One region of the Paenibacillus sp. PvR133 genome, then DNA from elsewhere that is predicted to be linked to it. Evidence: riboswitches for the same ligand, from Rfam matches in the RefSeq annotation. Region 1 holds a riboswitch; each other region holds the start of a gene.
What was found. Region 1 has a riboswitch for thiamine pyrophosphate ahead of JOE49_RS07945 (ABC transporter substrate-binding protein). Riboswitches for the same ligand answer to the same signal wherever they lie in the genome.

Region 1 (2,200 bases):
CATTTTTAACACACAAGCGCACCTACTTAGCGCTTAGATAATATGAAAAGCTAAAGAATAAACCAAGTAGAACGAGAACGAAGTGGGCGGAATGGTGCTGTACAAGCGTTAGCGTTCGCCTTTGTACCCAGATTTCAACCTCTGGATATTTATAAAAGAAATCTGGGTACAGCAGCGATGGGAAGCACCATCCGACTGCGTAGTGGCGCTTTGTTCACTTCTCTAGATCAGTCTTATTTAGCGTTTTAACAAATGATCAACGCTTGGGCAGGAAACCGTTTGTGAAGGCTTTATCGACTTCCAAAGGCTTGCTGAGCAGCTTGCGTTCGTACATCCAGTCCGAATAGTTTTGCCATACCTCCGCTTTTTGCACACCCCATTGCGCGGCATCGTCCTGATAACGCGGGCTTAGCCATTTTTGGCTCGCAAGTACCAGTTTTTTATCCAGCTCCGGTACAGCTTTGCTTAAGATGTCTGCGGCTTCTTCCGGATGAGCGATAGTGTATTCATAGCCTTGTGCGGTAGCGTCCATGAACGCTTTGACCAGCTCGGGATCATTTTTTATTGTCTGTTCGTTGCTCACAATTACAGGTGTATAGTAATCGAGGCTTTTGGAATAATCTTTTACATACAGCATATCCAATGGCTCACCTCGAAGCTGGGCCTCGATTCCGGTCCATGCGTAGAAAATCCAGGCAAAGTCGATATCCCGCTTCACGGCTGTAAAATAGTCTGCATTGCCCATGTTGATGATCTTCACTTTGCTCACGTCGCCTTTGTCTGAATCCATGATGGATTTCATGACCGCTTCTTCTACGGGAGAGCCCCAACCGCCGTATTTTTTACCTTCAAAATCTTTCGGGCTCTTAATTCCACGATCTACCGGGGCTGCGAAGCCTGAGGTATTATGCTGAATCACCGCAGCGATGGATACAAGCGGCACGCCTTGCGTACGAGCCTGTGTGACGCCTTCTTGGTAGCTGATACCAAAAGGTGCAGCATTAGAAGCAACCATTTGATCAGCTCCGCCTGAACCAGGTTGAACAATTTGGACATTCAAACCCGCTTTTTCGTAAAATCCTTTGTCCTTAGCGACATAGAGTCCCGTATGATTCGTATTGGGTGTCCAGTCGAGCACGACTTTAACATCTTTGAGCCCCTTTGCCGGAGTAGACGTTTGAGTGCCGGTAGCGGGAGCCGCTTCTTGGGATGTGGGGGGACTTCCACCGCAAGCGGTCAGGGTCAGGGCCATGAGCCACAGACTGATCAGTCCCAGGCTTAATATTTTCATGCGCTTCATCGTTGTGTTCTCTCCTTTAATTACCCGTTATCCGTCCAATCAGACAGCTTAAGTTCCCCATTTTCTAAAAATAACATCTGCCGGATGCGATCTTTCCAACAACTTAATCTTCAACAAAAAAAGCGCCCCGAGTTTCCGGGACGCTTGCGCTTGTATATACCAAAGTAAGGGATGGTCCTATGTAAAAAAGGCACATCTTGCTTAAGCATTCCTACGCTGGCATTACCCAGATCAGGTTGTAAGGGTCAGTGTCTTGGGACACACTCTCAGCCGGCCGATTCCAGCACCCCTGGCATTGTATGGTTTAATGGGTTCATTTATTCGGGTTTACTACGACGATTATATGCCTTGAATGCGGGTCTGTCCAGCATGAAGGGAGAGGTGACGGTTCATTTGCCGAACGACAGGGTACACTTTTACTGTGAGCTTTGATCTGAAAATGAGCATGAATCAATTCGATTCGATCCGGTCATGTTATTTTCAGAACAGCTACGCAAGTAGGTTCAGATGGGCTGGTGCCCAATGGCGTGGCCGTAGAGAATTCTAATTCGTGAAAAGGAGTTGTTGTACTGTGGGTAAAACGGAAACATTGGATCGCAACCAACTGGAACAAGCCATTGTGAAGGCTTTGGATAACAACAAATTTTGCTCGTTAGGTACGGTAGAGGGTGGCAAACCGAAAGTACGCTATATGGCCCTTTTTAACGATGGAATGAACATTCATCTGGCGACAGATCGCAAAACGCATAAAGTAGAGGAGCTAAAGGACAATCCGAATGCTTATCTGCTGCTGGGTTATGAAGTTGGCGGTACGAAGGAAGTCGTAGAAGTGGAGGCTACCGTCCAGATCACAGCTGATGAGGGGCTGCGCAAACAAGTGTGGAACGATTCCTTGAAGGA
Region 2 (2,200 bases), 550 kb from region 1:
TGCCGCGCTATCTCTGGAATCGGAGCCGATTGATCCGAGATTGTAGTTTGCGAAGGAGGGAATGAGATGGAAAGGGGTACACCGTTAATTGATATTGGCGTGAACTTGATGCACCGTTCGTTTCATGCGGATCGGGAACAGGTGGTAGAGAGAGCCGCAGCTGTAGGGATTTCACCCCTGATTATTACCGGGACCAGTGTCCGCAGCAGTCGGGAGGCTTCTCAGTATGCAGCACGTTATCCGGGCAAGCTGTATGCGACAGCTGGCGTGCATCCCCATGATGCCAAAGACTGCAGCGCAGAGACGGTTCAGCAGCTCCGTCAGCTGGCGAGTCAGCCGCAGGTCGTATCCATAGGGGAATGCGGATTGGACTATAACCGAGATTTTTCGCCGCGTGATGTGCAGCGCCGATGGTTTGGGGAGCAAATCCAACTGGCGGGTGAGCTGAATATGCCGTTATTTTTGCATGAACGAGATGCACATGAGGATTTTGCCGCTATGCTGCGGGAGTATCAAGGGCTTGTCGATAAAGCAGTGGTGCATTGTTTTACAGGCACGGAACAAGAATTGCATACGTATGTAGAGATGGGACTGTATATCGGGATCACCGGCTGGATTTGCGACGAACGGCGTGGCAAACATCTGCGTGAACTGGTCAGAGATATTCCCTTGGACCGTCTGATGATTGAAACGGATGCTCCATTTTTGACCCCGCGTAATTTGCCCGTGAAGCCCAAAGAAGGGCGTAATGAGTCGATGTATCTCGCTCACATTGCTGCTACGATAGCCGAATGTACAGGCCGAAGCATGATGGAGATCGAAATCGCCACGACGGAGACAGCCAAACGTTTCTTCGGATTATAGGATTGTCAAAGCCATAGATGTGGTATATATTATAGTGAATTAAAAAAGCATTGTCGGGAGCTTGAGAAAGTCAGGCTGAGAGGGTGGCCCTTGCCACTGACCGTGAAATCTGATCTGGGTAATGCCAGCGTAGAGAAACCAAGAACACTATACAGGAATGCCGCTTGTTTCGCGGTTGTCGATAGATACAATGTATGTCCTAGCATTTTACCTTGACCCTGACTTTGGCTTGGTATCAGTGTAGTAGCTTAGACTACTGGTTATATAAGGCATATCGACGAATGATGTTTTGTATGGTGCTTCACCTTTTACTGCGCATAAAGCTTGCCTGGAGATTCAGCTCCAGACAAGCTTTTTTTTTATGGCCAAGAGGCCAATTATAAGGATAAGGGGAGCATGCAATAATGAATACTGCTGTAAGAGCGTCCAAAGGGTTGAAGCTGACTGATATTTTGGTCACGATTGTGATCGCTGTTGTGTTCGGGTTAGTCTACAAAATATGGGGACCTGCCTATGATTTGATGAAACCATTCGGTCTACACGCCGAGCAACTGATGTATGGCATGTGGTTTATGGCAGGCACGTTTGCTTATCTCATCATTCGCAAGCCGGGTGTTGCAATTTTGGCAGAGGTGGCAGCGGCAACGGTCAGTGCTTTTTTGGGAAGCGAATGGGGGATGTCCACCTTGTACTATGGCCTGCTGCAAGGCTTGGGAGCGGAGCTGTTTTTTGCGGCTTTTCTGTATCGGAACGCAAACCTGTGGGTTGCTTCGCTAGCTGCGGCCGGGGCGGCTGTCGCTTCTCTCATTTTAGACTTCAGCTACGGGTATATTGATCAGCTTTCGACCTGGAACTATGTTTTGTTTATTGGTTTTCGCATGATTGGCAGCATTGTGATTGCCGGGGTATTCGCGTTCTATCTGGCTAGGGCATTGGAGGTAACCGGAGTCACGCGAAGTTTGAGACCCGCAACGGAACAAGATTATAAGGGGCTGGATTGATGAGCCAGGCAACCGAAGATGTGGTGGCTTCGATCACCCGTCTTCGGTTGAAATTCCCCGGTGAGCAGGAGCTGCTTTTTCACAATATGTCTTTGTCTGTCCGCAAGGGGGAAAAGCTGCTGTTGCTGGGACCGAGTGGATGCGGTAAATCAACGCTGCTCCAAGTGTTAAGCGGTCTGATTCCACGCACGATAGAAGTGCCTATGAAATGCGATGCTGCTGTAATCCCAAGTGTCTCAGGTATTGTATTTCAAGATCCTGATACGCAGTTTTGTATGTCATATGCAGACGAGGAACTGGCTTTTGTGTTGGAAAATAATCAGGTTCCTCGTGAG
Region 3 (2,200 bases), 4.1 Mb from region 1:
CGCAACCGGAAGTCCTTTTGAGCCCGTTACCTATAACGATACAAATTTTGAGATTGGACAGGCGAACAATGCCTTTGTTTTTCCGGGACTGGGTCTGGGTGCGATTGTGGTTAAAGCCAAAAGGATTACCCCTGCGATGTTTACAGCGGCAGCAGTTGCTGTTGCCAATGGTGTAGATTCGAATACGCCTGGCGGTGCGCTACTCCCTCATATCCGAAAATTACGCGAAGTTTCGTACGCTGTTGCGATTGCGGTTGCAAAAGCCGCGATTCAGGATCAGGTAGCGCAGGCGCACATTTCAGATGTGGAACAAGCTATACAAGATGCAATGTGGAAACCGAAATATGCCAAGGTCAAAGCAGTGGAAAGTGTAATTCATCACCCTCACTAAGCCCAAAACACCTAACTAGAGGAAATTTAATATTTTGTACACTATGTTTGACATAGCATATGAACGAATGTACAGTAATAGTCAAAAGAATAGAAGTCCACTAGGGGAGCCACTATGGCTGAGACAAGAGCGTATCTTGGACCCTTTGAACCTGATCTAGTTCGTACTAGCGTAGGAAAGTGGAGCCTTCGTATATAAGGTTTCAAGCGTTTTTTGCGTATTGGGCCTATTGTTGAAGCCGCTCCATTTTTCCGGGGCGGCTTTTTAGCGTTGTTCCGGAATTATATTCTTACAGGACTTCTTGCTCTTCAATTTAATGGAGGTGGGGAAATTGAGTTTTACACAAGAACTCCGTCGGCAGGCGGACGGCATTTTTCAAGCGATTTTTGAGCATCCCTTTGTGAGAGGTATTGCTGAAGGAAGTTTGACAAGGGGACAGCTGATTCACTATGTAAAACAGGACTTTGAATATTTGAACGCCTACATGCGGATATACGGCATCGCAATCTCCAAATGCACGAATCGGGAGGACATGGCTGTATTTAATGAACAAATCTCTTTTATTCTCCACAGCGAGGTTCATCCGCATCAAAATTTCTGTGCTGTCGCAGGGGTGAGCTATGAAGAGTTGCAGGGATATCCGCTCGCTCCGTCGGCCCATCACTATATCCGTCACATGCTGACGGTTGCGCATGAGGGCAGCCTGGGCGAGATCTTGGCTGTGCTGCTGCCATGTATGTGGACGTATGCCGAGATTGGTCGCAGGCTGCTGGATGAAGTAAAGCCGGATGAGTCTCATCCGTTCTATGAATGGATGGGCTTCTATGGAGACCAGCTTGATGATACAACACTCAAGTTCCGAGAACGTGTAGATGCTTGGGCAGAAGGCGCAACGGCTGCTGAGCGAGAGCGGATGATTGAGCATTTTATACTGAGCTGCCAGCTGGAATATAAGTTCTGGGACATGGCTTATAACCAGGAAGAATGGCCGGTCCAGATGCAGGCAGCGGTCTTGGAATAGTCAGCCTGGCGATTCGATGCGTGAAGTACGGTTAATGCCCTGTTGAACCACCAACTATAGAGAGGATAATCATTATGAGTACATGGGAAAAAAGTTATTCGGATCTCCTGACGAAGGTACAAAACAGCAAACCTCTCGTTCACAATATGACCAATGTGGTAGTCACTAACTTTACGGCCAACGGCCTGTATGCATTGGGCGCCTCCCCGGTGATGGCCTATGCACCCGAGGAAGTAGCAGACATGGCAAAAATAGCGGGAGCCGTCGTGTTAAACATCGGTACGCTGAACCGCGAACTGGTGGATGCCATGATCATTGCTGGACAATCGGCGAATGCACACGGTGTTCCGGTCCTGCTAGATCCGGTCGGTGCGGGAGCAACGAGCTTTAGAACCGAATCGGCACTGCGAATCCTGAGAGAAGTCAAAATCTCATTGGTGCGGGGCAATGCAGCCGAAGTCGCGCATCTTGTTGGAGAAGCGCGTGAGATTAAAGGCGTAGATGCTGGTGACAGTGCTGACAGCGGAAATGTCGATCTGGCAATTCGGGCTGCTCAAACGCTCAATACAATGGTTGTCATTACTGGAAAAGAGGACGTCATCACCGATGGGGCCGAAGCACGAATGATAAGCGGTGGAGACGCGCTGCTCACGAAGGTAACCGGAGCAGGCTGCCTGCTGACCTCTGTGTTAGGTGCCTTTGCAGCTGTTGAACCCAGCCTGCTGCTCGCAGGTACAGCAGGCTTGGCATTTTACGGTGCAGCAGCTTCCCGAGCCGCAGCACGTACC
Region 4 (2,200 bases), 2.7 Mb from region 1:
ATGAACCAGGTCGTTAATGTTATTTACCATCTTGAATTTGCCAAGATGACCCGTTATTCAGCTAACTATGAAAAGTTTCTTGAAATGGCGGATCTGAACAAAGCTCAGCATATTGATGCTTATGAGAAGCAACAGGACTTTATTAAGAAACAGGAAGATTTTATTCAGCGTAATAAAGCGCGTGCCTCTACATCAGGCCGAGCAAAGAGCCGTGAAAAGCAACTTGATCGGATCGAACGTATAGATAAGCCTGAAGAAGCTGCGAAGCCAACCTTTCAATTCAAAGAAGCACGTGCAAGCGGAAAGACGGTATTTGAGGGTATTGATTTTGAGATTGGTTATACGCATGCCCTTTTGCCTAAAATGTCCATGACGATTGAACGTGGCGAAAAGATTGCTATTGTTGGCTACAACGGTGTCGGTAAATCGACATTGCTCAAAACCATATTGGGAAAAATACCGCCAATCAGTGGAAAAACCTATCAAGGTGATTTTTTGCAGCCCGCTTATTTTGAGCAGGAAGTAAAGGCGGAGAAAATTACACCGATTGACGATGTGTGGAATGAATTCCCACATTTGAACCAGCATGAAGTACGAGCGCATTTGGCGCGTTGCGGTTTAAAGAATGAGCATATCACGCGTCCGCTATCTGCGCTCAGTGGTGGAGAACAGGCTAAAGTCCGTCTTTGCAAACTGTTAATGCGTGAAAGCAACTGGGTACTGTTCGATGAGCCTACCAACCACTTGGATGTTAAAGCTAAGGATGAGCTGAAACGTGCCTTGAAGGAATACAAAGGGACCGTATTGCTTGTATCTCACGAACCGGACTTTTACGAGGATTGGGTAACCAAAACGTGGAATGTGGAAGAGTGGTCAAGTAAAGTTAACTAACATCAACTAAATCCAATTCTGCATATTTCACACGAAGTGGGGTTTGCAGAATTAGGAAAATATGCTAAGCTATCTTTAGCTTATACAATAAAATAGTCACACTAGGGGAGCCGCCCATGCGGCTGAGACGGAATAAATGGATTTCGGACCCTTTGCACCTGATCTGGGTTATGCCAGCGTAGGGAAGTGAGCACCGTACAAACAAGGCAACACCATCTTATTTTTGTTTGTGCGTGGGACGATACACGTATACGGATATCATGGTCCGTTCGATTATTGGACGTTCGTTAAACCACTTCCTTGGGGAAGTGGTTTTTTTGCGTTTCGTTCATTTTAAGTTGTTCGAGCTTCCGTAGACAATTCACATACAATCCCCTTTCATTTCTGCTGGTAGACGTGGCTGACTAAGCTTAGATCCTTTAGTCCAATGTGAGGTGAAGACAAAATCGAATTACACGCAATTTCGATGGAAAAGGGCACTTTTGCACAAGCAGCCCAAGTGGCTGCTGTGATTTGTCCGTATGTTCATTATGTACACGCACGTTTAAAACAGAATGGTGCCTCTGCATTGCTATCTTTGACTCGCAGCATGGTGGAGCAGGGAGTTCCTTTGCAACAAATTGTAGTAAATGATCGTGTGGATGTAGCTTTACTTACTTTGGTTGGAGCCGTCCAGCTACCAGCTAATGGATTACCTGTAGCGGATGTGAAAAGCCTACTTCCAAAGGGTACACGCTGTGGAGTATCTGTGCATTCCTTGAAGGAGGCGCAGACTGCCGAGCGGGTAGGAGCGGACTATGTACTTTATGGTCACATATATGAGACCCATTGTAAGCCCGGTATTGTACCACGGGGTTTAGCTCAGCTTGAACATATTTGCAGGCTGTCGAACATTCCGGTGATCGCGCTGGGCGGCATACAACCGCACCATATCCCGGAGCTTTATAAGGCTGGAGCATGCGGAATTGCGGTGATGTCTGGTATATGGGAGGCTGAGTCGCCCGTTGCAGCTGCGCTGGAATATAGGCGAATGGCAGATCTTGTAGTTCACGACCTGTAGCGAGAAAACGAGAGTAGAGGCAAGCTGAAAGCAGAATGGTTTATGGAGAGGAGACACGGAACAAATGCCAAAGATACACATAGAGGCAAGAGCGATAGGACACGCTGAATGCTTGGTCATAGGTGGAGGTGTCATCGGCAGTTCCATTGCTTATCATGTGGCCAAGGAGGGAAGAAGTACGATCATGCTGGAACGATTGATCCCGGGTGAGGGAGCCTCAGGAGCAGCGGTTGGAATGCTGGCAGCGGA

Region 2: linked by a shared signal. The riboswitch ahead of JOE49_RS10395 (ECF transporter S component) and the one ahead of JOE49_RS07945 (ABC transporter substrate-binding protein) in region 1 are both predicted to bind thiamine pyrophosphate.
Region 3: linked by a shared signal. The riboswitch ahead of tenA (thiaminase II) and the one ahead of JOE49_RS07945 (ABC transporter substrate-binding protein) in region 1 are both predicted to bind thiamine pyrophosphate.
Region 4: linked by a shared signal. The riboswitch ahead of JOE49_RS19520 (thiamine phosphate synthase) and the one ahead of JOE49_RS07945 (ABC transporter substrate-binding protein) in region 1 are both predicted to bind thiamine pyrophosphate.

Annotation. Positions count from the first base shown of each region.
Region 1 is NZ_JAFIBS010000001.1:1,780,978-1,783,177, forward strand. Features, by position in the region: gene JOE49_RS07945 (ABC transporter substrate-binding protein) at 257-1,300, opposite strand; TPP riboswitch at 1,492-1,601, opposite strand; gene JOE49_RS07950 (pyridoxamine 5'-phosphate oxidase family protein) at 1,872-2,200, shown strand, end outside.
Region 2 is NZ_JAFIBS010000001.1:2,326,364-2,328,563, forward strand. Features, by position in the region: gene JOE49_RS10385 (polynucleotide kinase-phosphatase) at 1-46, shown strand, start outside; gene JOE49_RS10390 (TatD family hydrolase) at 67-864, shown strand; TPP riboswitch at 909-1,018, shown strand; gene JOE49_RS10395 (ECF transporter S component) at 1,269-1,865, shown strand; gene JOE49_RS10400 (ABC transporter ATP-binding protein) at 1,865-2,200, shown strand, end outside.
Region 3 is NZ_JAFIBS010000001.1:5,870,728-5,872,927, forward strand. Features, by position in the region: gene JOE49_RS25640 (NAD-dependent malic enzyme) at 1-391, shown strand, start outside; TPP riboswitch at 484-586, shown strand; gene tenA (thiaminase II) at 723-1,412, shown strand; gene thiM (hydroxyethylthiazole kinase) at 1,487-2,200, shown strand, end outside.
Region 4 is NZ_JAFIBS010000001.1:4,491,975-4,494,174, reverse strand. Features, by position in the region: gene JOE49_RS19525 (ABC-F family ATP-binding cassette domain-containing protein) at 1-891, shown strand, start outside; TPP riboswitch at 985-1,093, shown strand; gene JOE49_RS19520 (thiamine phosphate synthase) at 1,358-1,951, shown strand; gene thiO (glycine oxidase ThiO) at 2,016-2,200, shown strand, end outside.